2 regions of the Bacillus sp. YH3-2-B2 genome follow, and region 2 is predicted to be linked to the other one. Evidence: a T-box and tRNA genes for the amino acid it is inferred to sense, from the RefSeq annotation. Region 2 holds a T-box; the other holds one or more tRNA genes.
What was found. A T-box is a leader RNA that pairs with one kind of tRNA and senses whether it is charged. The one in region 2 lies ahead of trpS (tryptophan--tRNA ligase), so its partner is inferred to be a tRNA-Trp.

Region 1: it encodes a tRNA-Trp, which carries the amino acid that the T-box ahead of trpS (tryptophan--tRNA ligase) is inferred to sense. The anticodon was not compared.

The regions. Positions count from the first base shown of each region.
Region 1 covers NZ_JBSJQE010000001.1:228-3,444, reverse strand. Annotated here, with positions in the region: partial or broken gene ACWJJX_RS00100 (Type 1 glutamine amidotransferase-like domain-containing protein) at 33-610, opposite strand; gene ACWJJX_RS00095 (hypothetical protein) at 696-980, opposite strand; tRNA gene ACWJJX_RS00090 (tRNA-Leu) at 1,401-1,482, opposite strand; tRNA gene ACWJJX_RS00085 (tRNA-Leu) at 1,730-1,818, opposite strand; tRNA gene ACWJJX_RS00080 (tRNA-Cys) at 1,826-1,896, opposite strand; tRNA gene ACWJJX_RS00075 (tRNA-Gly) at 1,903-1,977, opposite strand; tRNA gene ACWJJX_RS00070 (tRNA-Gln) at 2,032-2,103, opposite strand; tRNA gene ACWJJX_RS00065 (tRNA-His) at 2,113-2,188, opposite strand; tRNA gene ACWJJX_RS00060 (tRNA-Trp) at 2,218-2,291, opposite strand; tRNA gene ACWJJX_RS00055 (tRNA-Tyr) at 2,302-2,386, opposite strand; tRNA gene ACWJJX_RS00050 (tRNA-Thr) at 2,398-2,470, opposite strand; tRNA gene ACWJJX_RS00045 (tRNA-Phe) at 2,474-2,549, opposite strand; tRNA gene ACWJJX_RS00040 (tRNA-Asp) at 2,560-2,636, opposite strand; tRNA gene ACWJJX_RS00035 (tRNA-Met) at 2,645-2,721, opposite strand; tRNA gene ACWJJX_RS00030 (tRNA-Val) at 2,729-2,804, opposite strand; tRNA gene ACWJJX_RS00025 (tRNA-Glu) at 2,815-2,886, opposite strand; tRNA gene ACWJJX_RS00020 (tRNA-Ser) at 2,923-3,013, opposite strand; tRNA gene ACWJJX_RS00015 (tRNA-Asn) at 3,019-3,093, opposite strand; rRNA gene rrf (5S ribosomal RNA) at 3,103-3,217, opposite strand, start outside.
Region 2 covers NZ_JBSJQE010000001.1:237,059-256,394, forward strand. Annotated here, with positions in the region: gene ACWJJX_RS01320 (DUF2268 domain-containing protein) at 62-847, shown strand; gene ACWJJX_RS01325 (ABC transporter ATP-binding protein) at 1,021-2,007, shown strand; gene ACWJJX_RS01330 (ABC transporter ATP-binding protein) at 2,004-2,993, shown strand; gene ACWJJX_RS01335 (peptide-binding protein) at 3,071-4,699, shown strand; gene ACWJJX_RS01340 (ABC transporter permease) at 4,766-5,716, shown strand; gene opp4C (oligopeptide ABC transporter permease) at 5,738-6,652, shown strand; gene ACWJJX_RS01350 (YjbA family protein) at 6,800-7,552, shown strand; gene trpS (tryptophan--tRNA ligase) at 7,586-8,578, opposite strand; T-box leader at 8,634-8,845, opposite strand; gene ACWJJX_RS01360 (peptide ABC transporter substrate-binding protein) at 9,322-10,956, shown strand; gene ACWJJX_RS01365 (ABC transporter permease) at 11,063-11,998, shown strand; gene oppC (oligopeptide ABC transporter permease OppC) at 12,002-12,919, shown strand; gene ACWJJX_RS01375 (ABC transporter ATP-binding protein) at 12,932-14,008, shown strand; gene oppF (oligopeptide ABC transporter ATP-binding protein OppF) at 14,001-14,918, shown strand; gene ACWJJX_RS01385 (putative glycoside hydrolase) at 15,025-16,212, shown strand; gene ACWJJX_RS01390 (GNAT family N-acetyltransferase) at 16,330-16,908, shown strand; gene spx (transcriptional regulator Spx) at 17,087-17,482, shown strand; gene ACWJJX_RS01400 (TerC family protein) at 17,540-18,196, opposite strand; gene mecA (adaptor protein MecA) at 18,472-19,128, shown strand; gene ACWJJX_RS01410 (competence protein CoiA family protein) at 19,279-19,336, shown strand, end outside.

The sequences.
Region 1 (3,217 bases), 240 kb from region 2:
AACATAAGTTGTGTACAAAAAAAAGCATATTATCAAAATTCAGATAACGGGACGGTCATAAGCTCTGTTTCCCGAACGCCTTCTTCGGTATTAAAAACCCGATAACCCTTTGCGGTTTCCCGGGAAGAGACAGCCCGGAACAGCTGACCGTCTTTATAATGAAGCGCAGCGCCGTCATCAGCGGCATAGCCCGCCCTGAGTTTCTTTTCGGAAATCAGGCGGTGATACACCGGCCGGCGCTGAGACCCGCCAAGATGATGCTGTTTTCCCAAGCTTCACGAAGAATAAGGTCAAGCCCCCACTCTTTCCATAAGACAAGCATATTGCGCGTATTTCCGCCGCCGACATATATAATATCTTTCTTCATGAGAAAGGATCTGAGATCAGAACCCGGCGGTTTAAACAGCGACAAGTGATCCGGCTCACACCGCAGCTTTTGAAAGGCCTGATAAAACCTGCTGATATAATTCTCCGAATCTCCGCTTGCCGTCGGCAAAAAACAAACTTTCGGCTTTGACCGCGCCGACTGCTCTAAAATATACTGATCCAGCACAAGATGATCCGGCTCCATTGAAAACCCCCCGCCGCCCATTGTAATAATCTGCTTCAATGTCATCACCTCTTTTTTCTCAAGTATAACAGCTCATTAAAAAGGCGTTATCCCAATTTCGGATAACGCCTTCAAAAAGTATTTATTATCTGAAATACGCACCGTATAACATAACGGAGATCCCCGCGGCGATAATCGCCGGAACAAGCTTCGAACGGGCATACTTCACAACATTGATCCCCAACACCGTATTATCACTGAGGGGAGAAGCAAACCAAATGTTCCGCTCGCAAACACGGCCCCGATCGCTAATAATAAGCTGGTATGTAACTGAACCGCCAGCGTCCCAAGTCCCCCAGGATGACCCGATAAAATAGGATATAACAGCCCCCAGTATAAAAAGAGACGGCGCAATAAACATATGAGGGATCCATGATGTTAAATGAGAAGTAACATATTTCGAGAATCCCAGATTTTCAGCTACTGCTGTTACGGCTCAAATCAGCGATAACATAATAATAACGTTGACCAATTCGTTTCCGTCCTTAATAAAATGGGTAACAAGCTCGCCTGCTGGAAAGCGCTGAAACATAAAAAGAGCAAATGCTGCAATAACCGCTGCCAATAATGCGCGCTTTTGAATGGCCGCCCCACCAGCTGAGAAACAGTGTTAATAGCAAAAACAGCCCGATCGGAAAGATTTAACTCCACGGCCGAATCGGTGTTTCCTTAATATAAGCACGGTGCGCCGAATCCAGCTCCTCCTGCTGCAGGTAACATGTTTTCACAAGCCTTGGAGGATATTTTCATACAACAAAAAAGGCTTCTACAATATGTAGAAGCCTTTGTATACCGGTGGCCGGGGTCGAACCGGCACTCCAGAAGGAACACGATTTTGAGTCGTGCGCGTCTGCCAATTCCGCCACACCGGCATATAATGCGTCGTGTTCAACCGACGTATATAAATATAACATGCATTTTATAAAGCGTCAATGGTTTTAGTAAAGTTTTTTCAAATGGTAATGCAGTATATACGATACAAGCAAGAAACTTATATTGATAGTCTTCACGCTTTTATTATATAAAAAAAAGCGACCTGCAATATGCAAATCACTCTCATATATGTTTTATAATAATAAAATTGATGACCAATTTAACATAATTCGCTCAAAGTTAAATTGGTGCCGAGGGCCGGACTTGAACCGGCACGGTAGTCACCTACCGCAGGATTTTAAGTCCTGTGTGTCTGCCAATTCCACCACCCCGGCAATAGAAAGGCGACACCCGGATTCGAACCGGGGATAAAGGTTTTGCAGACCTCTGCCTTACCACTTGGCTATGCCGCCGTAATTTGGAGCGGAAGACGGGATTCGAACCCGCGACCCCCACCTTGGCAAGGTGATGTTCTACCACTGAACTACTTCCGCAACATGTAAAAAGAACTTATTACATCTTATGCTGTTGTTTTTAAAAAAATGCAACTGGGCTAGCTGGATTCGAACCAACGCATGACGGAGTCAAAGTCCGTTGCCTTACCGCTTGGCTATAGCCCAATGATAATATGGGGCGATTGATGGGAATCGAACCCACGAGTGCCAGAGCCACAATCTGGTGCGTTAACCACTTCGCCACAACCGCCATAATCTGAAGATGAATAAATAATATAGTGGCAGGGGCAGTAGGAATCGAACCCACACCGGAGGTTTTGGAGACCTCTGTTCTACCGTTAAACTATGCCCCTATTTATAAAATGGTGGAGGGGGGCAGATTCGAACTGCCGAACCCTGAGGGAGCGGATTTACAGTCCGCCGCGTTTAGCCACTTCGCTACCCCTCCATCATTTAGAGTGCCGGCCAGAGGACTTGAACCCCCAACCTACTGATTACAAGTCAGTTGCTCTACCAATTGAGCTAGACCGGCAAATGGTGGCTCGGGACGGAATCGAACCGCCGACACACGGATTTTCAGTCCGTTGCTCTACCAACTGAGCTACCGAGCCTTTTTATAAATGGCGGTCCGGACGGGACTCGAACCCGCGACCTCCTGCGTGACAGGCAGGCATTCTAACCAACTGAACTACCGGACCATTTTTTTTGGTTGCGGGGGCAGGATTTGAACCTGCGACCTTCGGGTTATGAGCCCGACGAGCTACCGAACTGCTCCACCCCGCGATGATAATGGTGGAGGATGACGGGCTCGAACCGCCGACCCTCTGCTTGTAAGGCAGATGCTCTCCCAGCTGAGCTAATCCTCCATCATATAAGTGACCCGTACGGGATTCGAACCCGTGTTACCGCCGTGAAAGGGCGGTGTCTTAACCGCTTGACCAACGGGCCCTGGTATTTTTTCGTTTGTTATGTATTGATAATTAGTGGCGGAGAGCAAGGGATTCGAACCCTTGAGACGGGGTTACCGCCTACACGATTTCCAATCGTGCTCCTTCGGCCACTCGGACAGCTCTCCATAAATGGCTCCGCAGGTAGGATTCGAACCTACGACCGATCGGTTAACAGCCGATAGCTCTACCACTGAGCTACTGCGGAATGAAGTTTGCCTGGCGATGTCCTACTCTCACAGGGGGAAACCCCCGACTACCATCGGCGCTGAAGAGCTTAACTTCCGTGTTCGGCATGGGAACGGGTGTGACCTCTTCGCCATCATCACCAG
Region 2 (19,336 bases):
GAAAAAGGTGGCCGGTTTTTTTGTGCGTGCATATGATAACAACAAGAGGAGGCGAACCGGTATGAGCGTCAAGCAGACATATCAATGGATGGAAAAGGCGGCATCCGTAAATGACCTGGCCCCGCATCTTTTGCCGCTTTTTTCAGGGGCCGATAAGAAAGAGTGGAAGCCGATACTCGGGATGCTGCAAAACCACGGCATGTTCCGCCATCTGAAGGACGGCGTTAGGACCAGTAAACGGCTGAAAGAAAAAGGATGCTACAGCCATATACAAAAGGAGGAAGCCTATTTAAAGGAGAAGTGGAACGGGCCGGACGTGCCGATCGTAGTTTTGCCCGTCGATGAACGAAACCGGAAAATCCGTCAGGAATTCGGATCAAAATCCGGTCTGGCCTTTCGGGACAAAATGTTCCTCTTTCTATCGTCGGATAGTTCCAATTCAGCTGTATCCGCCCTTATGACACATGAATATAATCACGTCTGCCGGTTAGAACATGTGACAAAGGACGAAAAAGATGAGACATTTCTTGATACAATCATGATGGAGGGGCTGGCAGAATATGCTGTATATGAGCGGTTCGGCTCAAGTCTTACGGCGGAATGGACGTCCTACTATACGCCTGAGCAGCTTGATTTTCTGTTTGAAAAAAGAGTCAAGCCGAACCTCCGCTTAACGAGAGACAGCAGAATGTTTTCCCAGCTGTTATACGGAAAAGGATACTTCCCCTCAATGCTCGGCTATGCTGTCGGATTCAATATAGTAAAAAAATATTTAACCGATCATCAAAAAACAGTAAAAGAAGCATTGGCCATCCCTTCAAAAACCTTTCTGGAAGCAACGCTTTAATAGATTAAAAGAATGGAAATTATTTAAGGATATTACATTTATCCTAAAAAATTCTTGCTTTTGTAATAATGATGTAATAATATACAACTATAAAATTTTTCGACTATTCTATATTTTGTGATAGCGAAACGTATGTTTCCCTCTGCTTCAGCGGAATGAGAAAGGGGCGTATCATGAGCACACTCTTAGAAGTGAATAATTTAAAGACCTATTTTTTCAGAAAGAAACAGCCGATCCCCGCAGTCGACGGGGTTGATTTTCACATTAACAAAGGCGAAACCGTCGCTCTTGTAGGAGAATCCGGCTCGGGCAAAAGCATCACCTCGCTTTCTATTATGGGACTTGTCCAAGGCTCGGGCGGAAAAATTATGGACGGCTCGATTAAGCTGGAAGGCAGGGACCTGGCCTCCTTCACCGAAAACGAATATTGCAAAATCCGCGGAAATGACGTCTCTATGATCTTTCAGGAGCCCATGACTTCCCTGAATCCGGTGCTGACCATCGGCGAACAAATTACCGAAGTGCTCGAATACCATAAAAAAATGAATAAAAGAGAAGCGGCTAAAAAAGCCGTTGAGCTTCTGGAACTCGTCGGATTCTCCAGAGCGGAACAAGTAATGAAAGAATATCCGCACCGTCTTTCCGGAGGGATGAGACAGAGGGTGATGATCGCCATTGCGCTCAGCTGCAATCCGAAACTTCTGATCGCTGATGAGCCGACGACGGCGCTTGATGTGACGATACAAGCCCAAGTATTGGAGCTGATGAAAGACCTCTGCAAAAAATTCGATACTTCCATTCTGCTGATCACTCACGATTTAGGTGTGGTTTCCGAAGCCGCCGACAGGGTGATCGTTATGTATTGCGGACAAGTCGTAGAGAGTGCGAGTGTGGAGGACTTATTTTTAAACCCTCTTCATCCGTATACCGAAGGGCTGTTAAACTCCATACCGGTGATAGATGGAGAGATTGATACATTAAAAGCGATCAAAGGCAGTGTCCCGACACCGGATAATCTTCCGGAGGGCTGCCGATTCGCCCCGAGGTGTTCAAAAGCGATGGACAAATGCAAAACAGGGCAGCCGGAGCTGATAACGCATGAAAGCGGCCGTTCTGTAAGATGTTTTTTATATGAGGAAGAGGGTGCCCAATCAAAATGACAGCTGCAGGCCAAGAAACGATTTTAGAGCTGAAAGACGTGAAAAAATATTTCCCGATCCGCTCCGGTTTTTTTCAAAGGAAAGTCGGTGATATAAAGGCTGTTGACGGCGTTTCTTTTTCACTGAAGCGCGGGGAGACGCTCGGCATCGTCGGTGAATCAGGATGCGGCAAATCAACGGCGGGAAGGACGATGATCCGTTTATACAAGCCGACAGACGGCCGGATTCTTTTTAAGGGTCAGGATATCTCCGGCTTATCTGAAGAAAAGCTGAGAAAAAGCGTCCGCAAAAACATCCAGATGGTCTTCCAAGATCCCTTCGCATCCCTTAACCCAAGGAAAACGCTGCGTTCCATTATTAAAGAGCCGTTCCAGACTCACCATATGTACAGCATGAGCGAGCGGAACGAGCGAGTGGAGGAGCTGCTGGCGAAAGTCGGCCTTCACCCGAGCTTTGCAAACCGCTATCCGCACGAATTTTCCGGAGGACAGCGCCAGCGGATCGGGATTGCGCGGGCTCTGACGTTGAATCCCGAGCTGATTATTGCGGATGAACCCGTTTCCGCACTCGATGTCTCCATTCAGGCCCAGGTCATCAATCTGATGGAAGAACTGCAGGATGAATTCAACCTGACCTATTTGTTTATTTCTCATGATTTGAGTGTTGTCCGCCATATCAGCGACAGAGTCGGCGTCATGTATCTGGGAAAAATGATGGAGCTGACCGATAAACACGAGCTGTACGGCAATCCGCTTCACCCTTATACGCAAGCGCTTTTGTCTTCAGTGCCCGTCACGAGAAAAAAAGACGCCGTCAAGCGGGAACGAATCATCCTGAAAGGAGAACTGCCAAGCCCGGCAAACCCGCCGAAAGGCTGCGTGTTCCACACGCGGTGCCCGATGGCCAAACCGATCTGCAAAGAACAAGTCCCGGCATTTGAAGAAGCCGCTCCCGGCCATTATGTCGCCTGCCATTTATATGCCTGAAATGACAAGCATCGAGAGGGGGTATGCCGGATTACATAACCAGTTTGCTGCATATATATCACAAAGGGGGAATTGATATGAAATTACGTAAAAGCGCACTGATGATGCTAAGTGTTTTTATGGCGCTCGCCATCTTCCTGTCAGCCTGCTCCGGCTCAAAATCCACAAGCACCGAATCCAAACCGGCAGGAAAACCGCAAAAAGGCGGAGATTTGGTTGTCGGGTCAACCGGGGAACCCACACTTTTTAATCCACTTTATTCTACCGATGTTGCAAGTTCTGATATTGAAGGCATGATTTACAGCACATTATTGGAAACGGATGAGAAATTAAACGTCAAGCCGTCGCTGGCTGAAAAAGTAACAGAAGCTGACGGGGGATTAACGTATGATGTAAAACTGAAAAAAGGCGTTAAATTCCATGATGGGAAAGAGCTGACGGCCGATGATGTTGTTTTCACCTACAGCATCCCTCTTAACAAGGATTACAACGGTGAGCGTGGCTCGGGTTTTGAGTCCCTTAAATCCGTAACGAAAAAAGGAAAATATGAAATTCAGTTTAAAATGAAGAAAAAAGATGCCTATTTCTATAATGTCGTTCTCGACAGTTACGGCATTTTGCCAAAACATATATTGGGTAAGGTGCCGGTTGCAGATCTGGGAGAGAATGAATTTAACCGTAAAAATCCAATCGGCTCCGGTCCGTTTAAGTTTGTTGAGTGGAAAAAAGGCGAGTATGTCAAACTGGAAGCAAATGATGATTACTTTGGCGGCAGACCTTACCTTGATACAGTGACAGTCAAAACAATTCCTGATTCTAACGCGGCCGTGGCCCAGTTAAAAGCGGGAGATATTGATTTCTTCGTTGTGCCGGGCACAGATTTTGATACGGTTAAAACGTTTGGAAACGTGAAGGTCAAATCTGATCTTGGCTTAAACTACAGCTATATCGGCTGGAATGAGAAAAAAGAGCTTTTTAAGGACAAAAAAGTGCGTCAGGCATTGACTTACGCTCTTGACAGGCAGGCAATGGTGGATCAAGTGCTGAACGGAGACGGTAAGGTAGCGGATGTTCCTGAGAGTCCGCTGTCATGGAATTATCCGAAGTCTAAAGTGCCGACATTTGATTATAATCCGAAAAAAGCAAAGCAGCTGCTAAAAGAAGCCGGATGGGAAGACCATGACGGTGACGGCTACCTTGATAAAGACGGAAAAAAATTCTCATTTGAAATTAAAACGAATCAAGGCAATAAAATTCGTGAAGATTTAGCTGTTGTCGTTCAGCAGCAATTAAAAGAAGTGGGAATCGAGGCTAAACCGCGAATTGTTGAATTCAGTGCGTTAATCGAACAGACAAGTGCCCCTAATTGGGATTATGACGCTCTTCTTCTCGGATGGAGTCTTGCAACGTTCCCGGATCAATTCTCTATCTTCCATTCAAGCCAATCGAAAAACGGGCTGAATAATATCTGGTATAAAAACCCGAAAGTCGATAAGCTGCTTGAAGAAGCGAAGACAATTACAGACAGAAAAGAATACCAAAAGAAATATGAAGAGATATACAAATTGATTGCTGAAGATCAGCCGTACAGCTTCTTATTCTATTACAATTACCACAGAGCGATGCCGAATAATTTACAAGGCTATGTATTCCACCCTAAAAATGACTTGTACAATATTGAAAAATGGTGGCTGGATCAAAAATAGCAAAAGCCCTGGAGAGGGAAGGAGGTTCCTTTCCTCTCTTATCCTATTTAAAAAGGGGACAAGAATATGGTTACATATATTTTACGGCGAACATTAATGTCCTTGCCGATTCTCTTAGGCATTACAATTTTGTCGTTTGCCATCATGAAAGCAGCGCCGGGAGACCCGATGTCACTTATGATGGACCCTACAATCAGTCAAGCGGACAGGGCGAAATTCATTGAAAAATACGGGTTGAATGATCCGGAACCTGTTCAATATGTGAAATGGCTGGGGAATATGCTGCAAGGGGATTTTGGGACTTCTATCGTCAAGAAAGGCACTCCGGTTTCTGAACTTATCTTATCCCGCTTACCGAATACGATTGTGCTTATGCTTTTCTCAACCCTTGTCGCTCTTCTTATTTCTATTCCATTTGGTGTTCTGTCAGCGAAACGTCCTTATTCAAAATTGGATTACGGGATAACTGTTACTTCATTTTTAGGGCTTGCCATTCCGAATTTTTGGTTCGGTTTGATTTTAATCATGGTTTTATCTGTAAATCTGGGGTGGTTTCCCACTGGCGGAGTAAGCACTTTGAATTCTGACTTTAACATATTTGACCGATTGCATCACTTGATTCTGCCTGCTTTTGTGCTCGCCACGGCAGACATGGCAGGGATAACGAGGTACACAAGATCCAGTATGCTTGACGTGTTAAAACAGGATTATATACGAACGGCGCGTGCGAAAGGATTCCGAGATAATAAAGTGATTTTTAAACACGGTTTGAGAAACGGACTTCTTCCTGTCATCACTATTTTTGGTTTGATGATACCGTCATTTATCGGGGGAGCGGTAGTGGTAGAACAGATTTTTACTTGGCCGGGTCTCGGCAAATTGTTTATTGATTCGGCCTTTTCGCGGGATTATCCGGTTATCATGGCCATGACGGTCATTTCAGCTGTTTTGGTTGTAGTGGGGAATTTAATTGCGGACATCTTATATGCGCTGGTTGATCCCCGTATTGAATATTAACAAAGAGAGGTGAGAGGTCAAATGTTACAGCCAAATACCGGCACACCCCCCAGCGAAGTGAAATTAAAGGAAAATATTCAATCCAAACCGGAAACAATGACGAAGATTTTTTTCGAAAAGTTCTTTCAAAATAAACTAGCTGTAATCGGAGCCGTTATATTAACCATCATTATCTTGTCAGCTTTATTCGCTTCGGTAATCGCTCCTTACTCTCCGGAGAGTCAATCTCTCATCAATCGTTTGAAGCCGCCGAGCTTAAAACATCTAATGGGAACTGATAAATTCGGAAGAGACATCTTTACGAGGGTTCTGTATGGGGCACGCGTCTCCTTGCTTGTCGGATTCGCTTCTGTGATCGGCGCGATTACAATCGGGACAGTTGTCGGAGCCGTTGCCGGATATTTTAAAGGGTTTGTCGATGCCGTTCTCATGAGAACCGTTGATATCGTATTATCCATACCTGATATATTTTTGCTTATTACACTTGTTACGATTTTTCAGCCCGGAATGGATAAATTAATTTTAATTTTCTCCCTTACAGGCTGGACAACAACGGCACGCCTTGTCCGAGGGGAGTTTTTATCGCTTCGTTCCAGAGAGTTTGTATTAGCTGCAAAGACGATCGGTACAAAAAATCATCACATCATCTTTTCTCATATATTGCCGAATGCGCTCGGACCGATTATCGTCTCAGCCACATTAAAGGTGGGAACGGTTATTTTGGCGGAATCTACATTAAGTTATCTCGGTTTCGGGATTCAGCCCCCGATCGCAAGCTGGGGCAATATGCTTCAGGATGCACAGAACTTTACGCTTATGATTCAGGCTTGGTGGTACCCGTTATTCCCGGGTTTGTTGATCCTTCTTACCGTATTGTGCTTTAACTTTGTCGGAGACGGGCTGCGTGATGCGCTTGATCCGAAAAATGTGAAATGATCTCCCGGACGGAACGGGAGATTTTTTTGTTGCAATGCAGTCGGAAATCCAGCTCCGTAATACGGAAATCTCATATTGAAATGGAATAATTTATCTATCCCTTGCCTATACTGTGGACAACAGTTTTTATAAAGTGAGGGGTCGAATATGTTATTTCTTCATGATGTATGGGTCAATTGGTTTGAAGGGGAAGAAAACGGCTACAATGTATGCCATTTTCATGAATGGCGGAAGGAAGACACGGTTGAGCTTTTGGATCAGACGCCGTTGCTCAGAGTGCCGTCGGTATTATTTCATTACATAGAAAACGACTTATCAGAGCTTCCGAAAGAGCTGCTTGACCAAGTCCACCAGAAGTCATACGTGCGAAAAAATCACGAGCGGACAAAGCTGGAGTACTGTTTTGTCGTGACAGACGGGATCGGCATCATTGCCGTGGATACGATCGGGTATACCATTCCTGTCAGAAAGAGCCGCCTGATTCCGAGACAGGAGCAGCTTGTTTATGAAATGGTAAAGGATGTAGAACCGGAATCGTTTCAATTTGAGCCGTCGCAATTGGAGTCTTCAAAGGAATATCACATTTTGTCATTGGCGCCGGAGCATGTCAGAGGTCTGACGAGAAAAGAGCGGCAGATCAAGCAGCTGATGTTTATGGCGCTCGACCAGCTGAAAGGGCTGAAAAACCGTGCGGAAATTGTGTATTGGTACACGGAATGGAATCCGCATATGTATGAGCAGATCAAACGGATGAGTTTTGAAGAGATCTGGGACATGCTTTACAATGAAACAATTGAAGGCTGGTCGGATAAACATCTTGCGTTCTGTGAAAATTTGATTAAAGGGCAGCCGTTTTTCGAAAAGCTTTGGGAAATGGAACAGGAATCAAAAGTGAACTAAAAAAAGAGGCGGGGATTCTCCCGCCTCTTTTTTTTATCTTCTTTTCCGTCCGAGACCCATGGCGTTTTCCATTTTCTTCACCATTTTGCCGGCCGTTTTGTTTGCGCGCGCCGCCCCTTCGTCGAGAATGCGGTCAAGCTCGTCGCTCTCAATTAATTCACGATAGCGCTCTTGGATCGGTGTCAATGCGCCGATAACGACTTCGGCTAAATCGCTTTTGAATTCACCGTACCCTTTGCCTTCATATTTAGCTTCTAATTCTTCAATTGATGTGCTTCCTAAAATAGAATAGATCGTCAAAAGATTAGAAACGCCCGGTTTGTTTTCTTTATCATACTTTACAATGCCTTCAGAATCAGTCACGGCGCTCTTGATTTTCTTCTCGAGCTGCTTCGGCTCATCAAGCAGCGTGATGAATGCCTTTTGGTTCGGATCTGATTTGCTCATTTTTTTGAGCGGATCAGCCAGTGACATGATGCGCGCGCCTGAATCAGGAATTTTCACCTCAGGAATCGTGAAGATGTCATTGTATTTTTTATTAAAGCGTTCCGCCAGGTTGCGGGTCAGTTCAAGATGCTGTTTTTGGTCTTCTCCGACCGGAACAAGATCCGTTCCGTACAGTAAAATATCGCCGGCCATCAGCGGCGGATAGGTTAACAGTCCGGACACGACGGCTTCTTTGCCCTTTGACTTATCCTTAAATTGCGTCATCCGCTCAAGCTCGCCGATATATGCGACGCATTGGAGCATCCACCCCGCCTGGGCATGAGCGGGAACTTCCGACTGGATAAAGAGGGTCGCTTTCTCGGGATCAAGTCCGACGGCCAGGTAAAGAGCCGCGAGATTGCGGATGTTCTTCCGCAGTTCAAGCCGATCCTGCGGAACCGTAATCGCATGCTGATCGACAATACAGAAGTAGCCGTTGTAGTCATGCTGCAAATCAACAAATTGCTTCATTGCGCCGATGTAGTTGCCGAGGGTAACGGAACCGCTCGGCTGAATGCCTGAAAAAATCGTTTTCTTCATAGTTCTTACCTCATTTCTTAAAACATAATAAAAAAAGCCCATTCTTCCCGTAGAAAAAAGGGACGAATGAACCGTGGTGCCACCCTGATTATTCCATTACAATGGAATCGCTCGAGACGTTGGTAACGGAGGCTGCTCCGGCTGGGCCTACTAACGTTCGGTCAGCTGCTCAGAAGTCCATTCCACATCGCCCGTTACCTGCTCCCAGCACCGCAGACTCTCTTCAAACGGATGAAAATGTGTACTACTCTTCATCATCGCAATCACAACAAATGTATTTGATTGATCTATTATAAATCAATTATAGCCAAATGTCATCAGAGGAATACAAGCTTATTTCCAGTTTGCTTTAGGGGTGGAAATCCTCAAAAAGAACTGAAAATGCTTAAATGATAACGTATATCAACATTTCGTATAACGAATATTATATGTAAAAAGCAATATGAACTGGAAATTACATTAAAAAAATTTAGTTAGGTCATGCTTTAAACTATAGAAGTGTATCACCTTTTTGACAGAAAAACTGACCAAATTTAAATATTTTAAATTGAGAAAATAGTATTGCAATAAATTATTCATTTCATTATAATGAACTTGTTCACTCTATTGTTACAGCTTCTTTACATAAAATAATCAGAAAAGACGGAACACAATTAAAGTTTAGAAAAATATTAAGTTATTTTGTCTGATATTTCTGAGTATTTAGTAGTAAAGGCTGAAAAATTTGATTAGGGGGTTAGTGCATGAAAAAGCGTTGGTCTATTGTAGGTTTGATGCTTATCTTCTCGCTTGTATTAAGTGCGTGCGGCGGATTCAGCGGCGGATCAGGCGGCGGTAAAAAAGACACCAAAGGACAGACTTCACTTAATATCAATATTAAAACCGAGCCGTTCTCACTGCATCCGGGTTTAGCGAATGATTCCGTGTCAGGAGGCGTAATCCGACAGACTTTTGAAGGATTGACACGCGTAAACTCCAAAGGTGAGCCTGAAGAAGGAATGGCATCTAAAATTGAAACAAGCAAAGACGGAAAGACCTATACATTTACGATTCGTGACGGTGCGAAATGGTCTAACGGCGACCCTGTGACGGCGCAGGATTTTGAATATGCATGGAAATGGGCGCTTGACCCGAACAACGAATCACAATACGCTTATCAGCTCTACTACATCAAAGGCGCTGAAGCTGCCAATACAGGAAAAGGCAAGATTGATGATGTAGGCGTAAAAGCCGTAAATGACAAAACATTAAAGGTTGAACTGAATAACCCGACACCTTATTTCACGCAATTAACTTCATTCTATACGTATATGCCGATCAACAAGAAAATCGCGGAAAAACATAAAAACTGGAATACAAACGCGGGCGAAAATTATGTGTCAAACGGCCCGTTCAAAATGACGGCCTGGAAACACAGCGGTTCCATCACGCTCGAAAAGAACGATCAATATTGGGATAAAGACGCTGTGAAATTGAAGAAAATCAATATGGTGATGATTAACAATAACAACACCGAACTGAAAAAATTCCAGGCCGGTGAGCTTGACTGGGCAGGAATGCCGCTCGGCCAGCTTCCGACTGAATCTCTGCCGACATTGAAAAAAGACGGATCTCTTCACGTTGAACCGATCGCAGGCGTGTATTGGTACAAATTCAACACAGAAGAGAAACCGCTGAACAATGTCAACATCCGTAAAGCCCTTGCTTATGCGATCGACCGCTCGTCCATCGTGAAAAATGTAACGCAGGGCGAACAAATCCCGGCCATGGCTGCGGTGCCGCCGTCAATGAAGGGATTCAAGGATAACACAAAAGGTTATTTCAAAGACAATGACGTCAAATCAGCTAAAGAATTCTTAAATAAAGGACTGAAGGAATTAGGCGTCAAGAATGCCTCTGACCTTCCGGCGATCAAACTGTCCTACAATACGGATGACGCGCATGCGAAAATCGCGCAGGCCGTACAGGAAATGTGGAAAAAGAACTTGGGCGTCAAAGTTGAGCTTGATAACTCCGAATGGAATGTTTACATCGACAAGCTGCACAGCCAGAACTACCAAATCGCGCGTATGGGCTGGCTCGGCGATTTCAACGATCCGATCAACTTCCTTGAATTGTTCCGTGATAAAGAAGGCGGAAACAATGATACCGGGTGGGAAGATCCTGAGTTTAAAAAGCTGCTGAACCAATCTCAGCTTGAAACGGATCCGGATAAACGTATCGAAGAGCTGAAAAAAGCAGAAAAGATCTTTATTGACGCAATGCCGGTCGCGCCAGTTTATTTCTATACGGATCCTTGGGTGCAGGATAAAAACCTCAAAAATGTGATCTTGACAGGAACAGGCGAAGTTTACTTCAGAAACGCTTCTTTTGAATAAAAGCCGGTTCTGAAAACAAAAGACCCAAGGTATATGGGGAGGATGTCCCCATATACCTTTCTTACTGATTACGTATAAAATTGTAAAAAACATGGAGGTGTTCACCTTGCTGAAATATATCGGTAAACGATTCATTTACATGATCATCACATTGTTTGTGATTGTGACCGCCACGTTCTTCTTAATGCAGGCAGCGCCGGGAGGACCATTTTCCGGCGAAAGAAAGCTGCCGCCTGAAATTGAGGCAAACTTAAACGAACACTATGGTCTGGACAAGCCTCTTTTCGTTCAATATGTCAGCTACTTAAAATCTGTGGCGATGTGGGACTTCGGGCCTTCTTTTAAATATAAAGGCCAAAGTGTTAATGATTTAATCAATTCAGGCTTCCCCGTCTCATTCACTCTCGGTGCAGAAGCTATTCTCCTCGCTTTAGCGTTCGGTGTGCTTTTCGGGGTGCTTGCTGCCCTGTACCATAATAAATGGCAGGATTATACCATTGCGATTTTAACGATCTTTGGGATCTCAGTTCCGAGCTTTATATTGGCGACGATTTTGCAATATATTTTCTCAATTAAATTAGAACTGTTCCCGGTCGCAGGGTGGGAATCCTGGGCATACACCTTTCTGCCCTCCATTGCGCTCGCTTCCATGCCGATGGCGTTCATTGCCAGACTCTCCCGTTCAAGCATGATTGAAGTGTTAAACAGCGATTACATACGGACTGCAAAAGCTAAAGGACTTTCCCGTCCGTCAGTCACCGTGCGCCATGCGCTGCGAAACGCGCTTTTGCCGGTCGTGACATATATGGGGCCGATGGCGGCATCCATTTTAACGGGAAGTTTCATCATTGAATCCATTTTCGGAATTCCCGGTTTAGGCGCGCATTTTGTAAACAGCATTACAAACCGTGATTATACGGTCATTATGGGAGTTACCGTGTTCTTCAGCGTGCTCCTGCTTTTATGCGTATTAATTGTAGATGTGCTGTACGGATTAATCGATCCGAGAATCAAGCTTTCCAAAGCAAAGAAAGGAGCCTAGACCATGCAGAACATTCCTAAAAATATGTTTGAACCAGCTTCAGCTAATGCCGGCGATGCCGAAAAAATAAATAAAAAAAGCCTTTCCCTCTGGAAAGACGCCATGCTCCGCTTCCGCAGCAATAAGCTTGCGATGGTCGGGTTCGTACTGATCGTTCTTATTATTCTGATGGCGATTTTTGCGCCTATCTTTTCAAGATATGATTATGCCACTACCAATCTATTAAATGCGGATAAAGCGCCGTCGAAAGATCATTGGTTCGGCACGGACGACCTTGGAAGGGATATATTCGTCCGGACATGGGTGGGGGCGCGGATTTCCATCTTTATCGGTGTCGCAGCTGCCGTGCTTGATTTATTGATTGGCGTAATCTGGGGAAGCATTTCCGGATTCCGCGGCGGACGCACAGATGAAGTGATGATGCGCATCGCCGACATTCTGTGGGCTGTTCCTTCATTATTAATGGTTATTTTGCTGATGGTTGTCCTGCCGAAAGGATTGCTCACCATTATCGTCGCCATGACGATCACGGGCTGGATCAATATGGCGAGGATCGTCCGCGGACAGGTGCTGCAATTAAAGAATCAGGAGTATGTGCTTGCTTCACAGACACTCGGTGCCAAAACCGGCCGGCTTTTGTTTAAGCATATCGTCCCGAACGCGATGGGCTCTATACTCGTAACGATGACACTGACGGTTCCGACGGCGATTTTTACAGAAGCGTTTTTAAGTTATTTGGGCCTCGGCGTACCTGCGCCGCTTGCGAGCTGGGGAACGATGGCCTCAGACGGATTGCCTGCATTAACCTATTACCCTTGGCGTCTGTTCTTCCCTGCCGGCTTTATCTGCCTGGCGATGTTCGGCTTTAACGTTGTCGGCGACGGGTTAAGAGACGCGCTGGATCCTAAGTTACGCAAATAAGGAGTGATATGAGTGACACGTTTGCTAGAAGTAAAAGACTTAGCCATTTCATTTAAAACATACGGCGGAGAGGTACAGGCAATCCGCGGGGTGAATTTCCATTTGAATAAAGGAGAGACGCTGGCGATCGTGGGGGAGTCGGGTTCCGGAAAAAGTGTGACCTCCCAAGCGATTATGAAGCTGATCCCGATGCCGCCGGGCTACTTTAAAAGAGGACAGATTCTTTTTGACGGACGTGATATCGTGCCGATGTCCGAAAAAGAAATGCAGACTATAAGAGGAAAGGACATCGGAATGATTTTTCAAGATCCGATGACCTCTCTGAACCCGACGATGAGAGTCGGCAAACAAATTACGGAAGTGCTTTTCAAACATGAAAAAATCTCAAGTGAAGCGGCGAAAAAGCGCGCCATAGAGCTGCTTGATCTCGTCGGAATTCCGATGCCCGAAAAACGGATCGGCCAATTCCCCCATGAATTTTCAGGCGGGATGAGACAGCGTGTCGTCATCGCGATGGCGCTTGCGGCAAATCCGAAACTGTTAATTGCCGATGAACCGACCACAGCGCTTGATGTGACGATTCAGGCACAGATCCTTGAGCTGATGAAAGATCTGCAAAAGAAAATTGATACGTCTATCATTTTTATCACGCATGATCTCGGCGTTGTCGCCAATGTCGCCGACCGGGTCGCCGTCATGTACGCGGGTCAGGTCGTCGAATCGGGCACGGTGGATGAAATCTTTTATGATCCGCGCCATCCGTATACGTGGGGGCTGCTTGCCTCAATGCCCAGCCTGGACAGCACCGATCAGGAAAAACTGACGGCCATCCCGGGCACGCCGCCTGATCTGACGAATCCTCCGAAAGGGGATGCATTTGCGCTCCGCAGCTCATATGCGATGAAAATTGACTTTGAACAGGAACCGCCGATGTATAAAGTGTCTGACACGCATTTTGTGAAATCGTGGCTTCTGCATCCTGATGCGCCTAAGGTCGAGCCGCCTGAAGCGGTGAAGGCTAAAATCCGTCAGCTTCCGAATACGTATCAGCATCCTGTTTTAATGAAGGAAGGTGAAAAAAATGACTGAGAAACTTCTCGAAATCAAACACTTAAAACAGCATTTTTTCACGCAGAAAGGAACGGTAAAAGCCGTAGATGATTTGTCATTTGATATTTATAAAGGCGAAACGCTCGGCCTTGTCGGCGAATCGGGCTGCGGTAAATCAACGACGGGCCGCAGTATTATCCGGCTGTATGAGGCAACCGGAGGGGAAGTTCTCTTTAACGGGGAAAATGTCCATGGGAAAAAATCCCGCAAGAAGCTGCTGGAGTTTAACCGGAAAATGCAGATGATTTTCCAGGATCCGTACGCATCTTTAAATCCGAGAATGACAGTCGCCGACATTATTGCCGAGGGAATAGATATCCACCGCCTGGCAAAAACGAAAAAAGAGCGGATGCAGCGGGTTCACGAACTGCTGGAAACGGTCGGTTTAAATAAAGAGCACGCCAACCGCTACCCGCATGAATTTTCGGGCGGACAGCGCCAGCGTATCGGAATCGCCAGAGCGCTGGCGGTTGATCCGGAGTTTATCATCGCGGACGAACCGATTTCGGCGCTTGACGTCTCCATTCAGGCGCAAGTCGTCAATTTAATGAAAGAATTGCAGAAAGAAAAAGGGCTCACTTACCTGTTTATCGCCCATGATTTATCAATGGTCAAATACATCAGCGACCGCATCGGCGTCATGTATTTCGGAAAATTGGTGGAGCTTGCGCCGGCGGATGAGCTTTACGAAAACCCGCTTCACCCATATACGAAATCATTGCTGTCCGCTATCCCGCTTCCTGATCCGGACTATGAAAGAAATCGCATGCGAAAGAAATACGATCCGGCAGTTCATCAGCTCCAAGAAGGAGAAAAAATGGAATTCAGAGAAGTGAAACCGGGACATTTTGTCATGTGCACAGAAGCTGAATTTAAAACCTATCTATAAACGTATCATCCTCCAAGACTCAGTCTTGGAGGATTTTTTTGCGCACATTCAAGTTTATTAAGCCTGCTCCCGTTTTTCTATAATGGAAAAAAAGGGGGAGATCAGTATGAAAACCATTTTGTGCGCCATTTGTGCGGGACTGTTTATCAGTGCAGCCGCTTATCCGGCCCGCGCCGCTGTGAAAGAGGAGCAGCCGCTTGTAAAAATAGCGCTGGCTGAAAAAGAACTGCCGAAATCAAATGCACGGTTCGCTTATCCGTCAGGGCTGCATTTTACACATCCTGATAAGGTGCGGGGCATTTACGTCACAGGACATTCAGCGGGAGGAAGCAAATTCGGGGAGCTGACAGACTTTGTGGACAAAACGGAGCTCAATACAATGGTGATTGATGTCAAGGACGACAACGGAAACCTCACCTTTAAGCCGGACAGCCATTCTGAGTATGCCAAAATCGCCAAGCCGTACATCAAAGACCCAAAAAAGATGATGAAAAAGCTGGAGGAAAAAAAGATCTATCCGATCGCGCGTATTGTCGTATTTAAAGACAGCGAACTCGCGAACAAAAAGCCCGAGTGGTCCTTTAAAGAAAAAAACGGAAGTGTCTGGAAAAACGGCCGCGGCGAATCGTTCGTCAACCCGTTTATGAAAGAAGTATGGGATTACAATGTAAAGATTGCAAAACAAGCTGTAAAGATGGGGTTTCAAGAAATTCAGTTTGATTATGTCCGTTTTCCTGAAGGATTTGAAAAACGTGATGACGAACTGACATACGGACACGGCGATTACGGAAAAACAGCAGACAGCAATGTGCAAAAACGCGTTCACGCCGTCACCGATTTTGTCGGTTATGCGAAGAAAAAACTCAAGCCGTACGGCGCGGATGTGTCGGTTGATATTTTCGGCTATTCAGCCACGCTGCCGGAAGCGCCTGGTATCGGCCAGAATTTCAGCAAAATCTCAGAACAGGTCGATGTCATTTCATCCATGATTTATCCGAGCCATTGGACAAGCTATTTCGGCATTGATAAACCGGATCTTGAGCCTTACAATGTCGTCAAAGAATATGCGAAGGTGGAAAATAAAAAGCTGTCTAAGCTGAAACACCCGCCTGTATCGCGCCCGTGGCTTCAGGACTTCACGGCATCATATCTCGGCAGCGGAAATTATCAAAAGTACGGGAAACGCCAGGTGGAAGACCAGGTTAAAGCGCTGCATGATGAAGGAATTGACGAATTTTTATTGTGGGACGCGGCAAACCGTTATACCAAAAACGTCGATTACACACCATTTTAAAAAAATTGAAACCATGTTAAGGGATCACACGTCTTAATAGATGTAAGATTGTTTAAACAATCGGAAATGGGGTATATCTAAAAGTGTGAAGACAACGAACCCATAAGGAGCAAATGAATGAACTGGTACGAAAAGCTGAGTGAATATTTTCCGATTGAAGAAATGAAATCAAAAGCGCATATGGAAGCTCTGTTAAAGGAGCAAAGCGATGTTTATCATAAAGAAGAGGGGCAGTACCACGTGCTGATGTATGCGGAATTTGACTCTTTCATCTTTATTGATTACCTGTTTGTGTCAAAGAAATCCAGAGGACAAGGCCTCGGAAGCAAGCTGATCGGCAGACTGAAAAAGAAGAACAAGCCGATTCTGCTTGAGGTGGAGCCTGTTGACGAGGATGACACGGATACACAGAAACGCTTGCGTTTTTATCAAAGAGAGCATTTCAAGCACGCGCAGTCAATCGGGTATCGGCGCCGGTCATTGGCTACGAATGAAGTGAACAAAATGGAGATTCTGTACTGGTCACCTAAGACGGAATCAGAAGAAGAAATATTTGAAGCGATGAAACAGACATATGAAAACATTCACACTTATAAAGATGAAAAATGGTACGGAGAATCATACGAAAAAACGGATGAAGTTCTCAAAGTCATTGATGAGAAAAAACAAAAAAACATTTTCGATCAGCTGAGCTAATTGAGAATGGGGAAAAATCCGCCAGCCGTAAATTTGCCGGATTGACACATTTTTTTCTCAGGAGACTGTTCACACTTACTTTTTTATAGTATAATACCTATAAAGATTCCTTTTTTAAAGTCATTTCAATTTGAGAATACAAACATGTTCATCCTACTAATTAGAGGAGTGAAGATTAATGGTTACATTATACACATCACCTAGCTGTACGTCATGCAGAAAAGCAAGAGCTTGGCTTGAAGAGCACGAGATTCCGTTTGTAGAAAGAAACATTTTCTCCGAGCCGTTATCAATTGATGAGATCAAGCAGATTCTGCGTATGACTGAAGACGGTACGGATGAAATTATCTCTACCCGTTCTAAAGTATTCCAGAAACTGAACGTAAATGTTGAATCTATGCCGCTTCAAGACTTATATACTTTGATCAATGAGCATCCGGGACTGCTCCGCCGTCCGATCATCATTGATGAAAAACGTCTGCAAGTCGGCTATAACGAAGATGAAATCAGACGATTCCTGCCAAGAAAAGTGCGTTCTTTCCAATTAAGAGAAGCACAGCGTCTTGCCAATTGATATAAGCTTACGATAAGCATGGAAAAAGCCCAAAACCATCGCGGTTTGGGCTTTTTGTTATTTTTCAGTCTGCTGGTAAATCATACTGGCGAGGATAACAAAAACAACGGTCAAAATCGGCAGCATCATCTGTATCATGCCGTGTTCTGCCATGAAAAATGACAGCTTGCTGTCTCCGGCAATCATTTCACCGCCGGTAAATGCGAGAAGACCGCTCCCGGCATACATCAATAAAGGCATTTTTTCCATGGCGGCATGAACGAGCTTGCTGCCCCAAATAATAATCGGCACCGAGATGAAGAGACCGATCACTACTAGTGTCAGCTCACCGTGAGAAGCGCCGGCTACTGCGATGACATTGTCAAGCGACATAAAGATATCAGCCAGAACGATTGTGCGGATGGCTTTCCAAAGAGAAGAACTGCTTTTCACATGCTGCGCATCTTTCTTCTCAATCAGAAGCTGATAGCCGAGATACAATAAAAATACCCCGCCTGCGCATTGTAAAAAAGGAACATTCAATAAATAGACCGCAGCGCTCGTCAGAACGATTCTCAAGACGACTGCGATAAATGTTCCGAAGATGATCGCTTGCTGTCTTTGTTTATGGGCCAGATTCCGGCTGGCCATCGCGATGACGACGGCATTGTCACCGCCGAGAATAAGGTCAATCCCGATAATAAGCAGAAGGGACAGCAGGTAATCGTGCGGCATGGTAACACCTCGCTTATAGATCGATTGCTTGTACAGCTAATATATGAAGCAGTGCGCTATTTATGATGGGAACCGGGAGAAAGCCTGTTTTTCGGTGTTAAAATGCTTTTTTATTTCTTTTATAACTGTTTTATCATAAAATAGAAATATAAAGAATTTGCGCTGTCTTCTATAAGGTTAAGATGTGGACGGAATGGGTAAAGTGTAGTAAAGTACTATTCATCGGGAGCTTAGATGTCCCTTCAACATCTTATAAAGAAGGGAAGGTTGGCAAAATGGAAATAGAAAGAATTAATGAGCATACTGTAAAATTTTATATGTCTTATGGTGATATTGAAGATCGCGGTTTTGACAGAGAAGAAATCTGGTACAATCGCGAGCGCAGTGAAGAACTGTTCTGGGAAGTCATGGATGAAGTGCATGATGAAGAGGAATTCGCTGTCGAGGGTCCTCTTTGGATTCAGGTTCAGGCATTGGACAAAGGACTGGAAATAATCGTAACAAAAGCCCAGCTTTCCAAGGACGGACAAAAACTCGAACTGCCGATCCCGGAAGATAAAAAACAAGAGCCGGCAGATGAAAATCTCGATGCTTTACTTGATGATTTCCAGAAAGAAGAGCAGGCTGAGAGCCGGGAAGATAAGGAGCAAAAGCTTCAGTTCACTTTGCGGTTCGATGATTTTGAGGATCTCATCTCGCTATCAAAATTGAATCTTAACGGAATCAAAACGACCTTGTATTCGTTTGAAGACCGATATTATTTATATGCAGATTTTTATGAGCAAACTGATGAAGAGGTTGAAAATCAGCTAAGCATCCTGTTGGAGTACGCGCACGAATCATCAGTCAGCATTCACCGTCTTGAAGAATACGGAAAATTGGTGATCGCTGATCATGCGTTATATACAATAAAAAAACACTTTGCATCGTAACAAACCGATTTCTCTCAGCAGAAATCGGTTTTTTTTGTTCTGAATGACAGGATGAACGGCTGAAAACCGTATAACGGCTCTCATCCGCAAACAGGATTATGCCTTCTTTCTGCTGAATACAACAAGATTCAGGAAAGGAGAAGATGCAACATGTTCAGTGCAGTGACTGCCGGCGGGCGGCTCATTCAGCTGGCCGGAAGCTATTCAA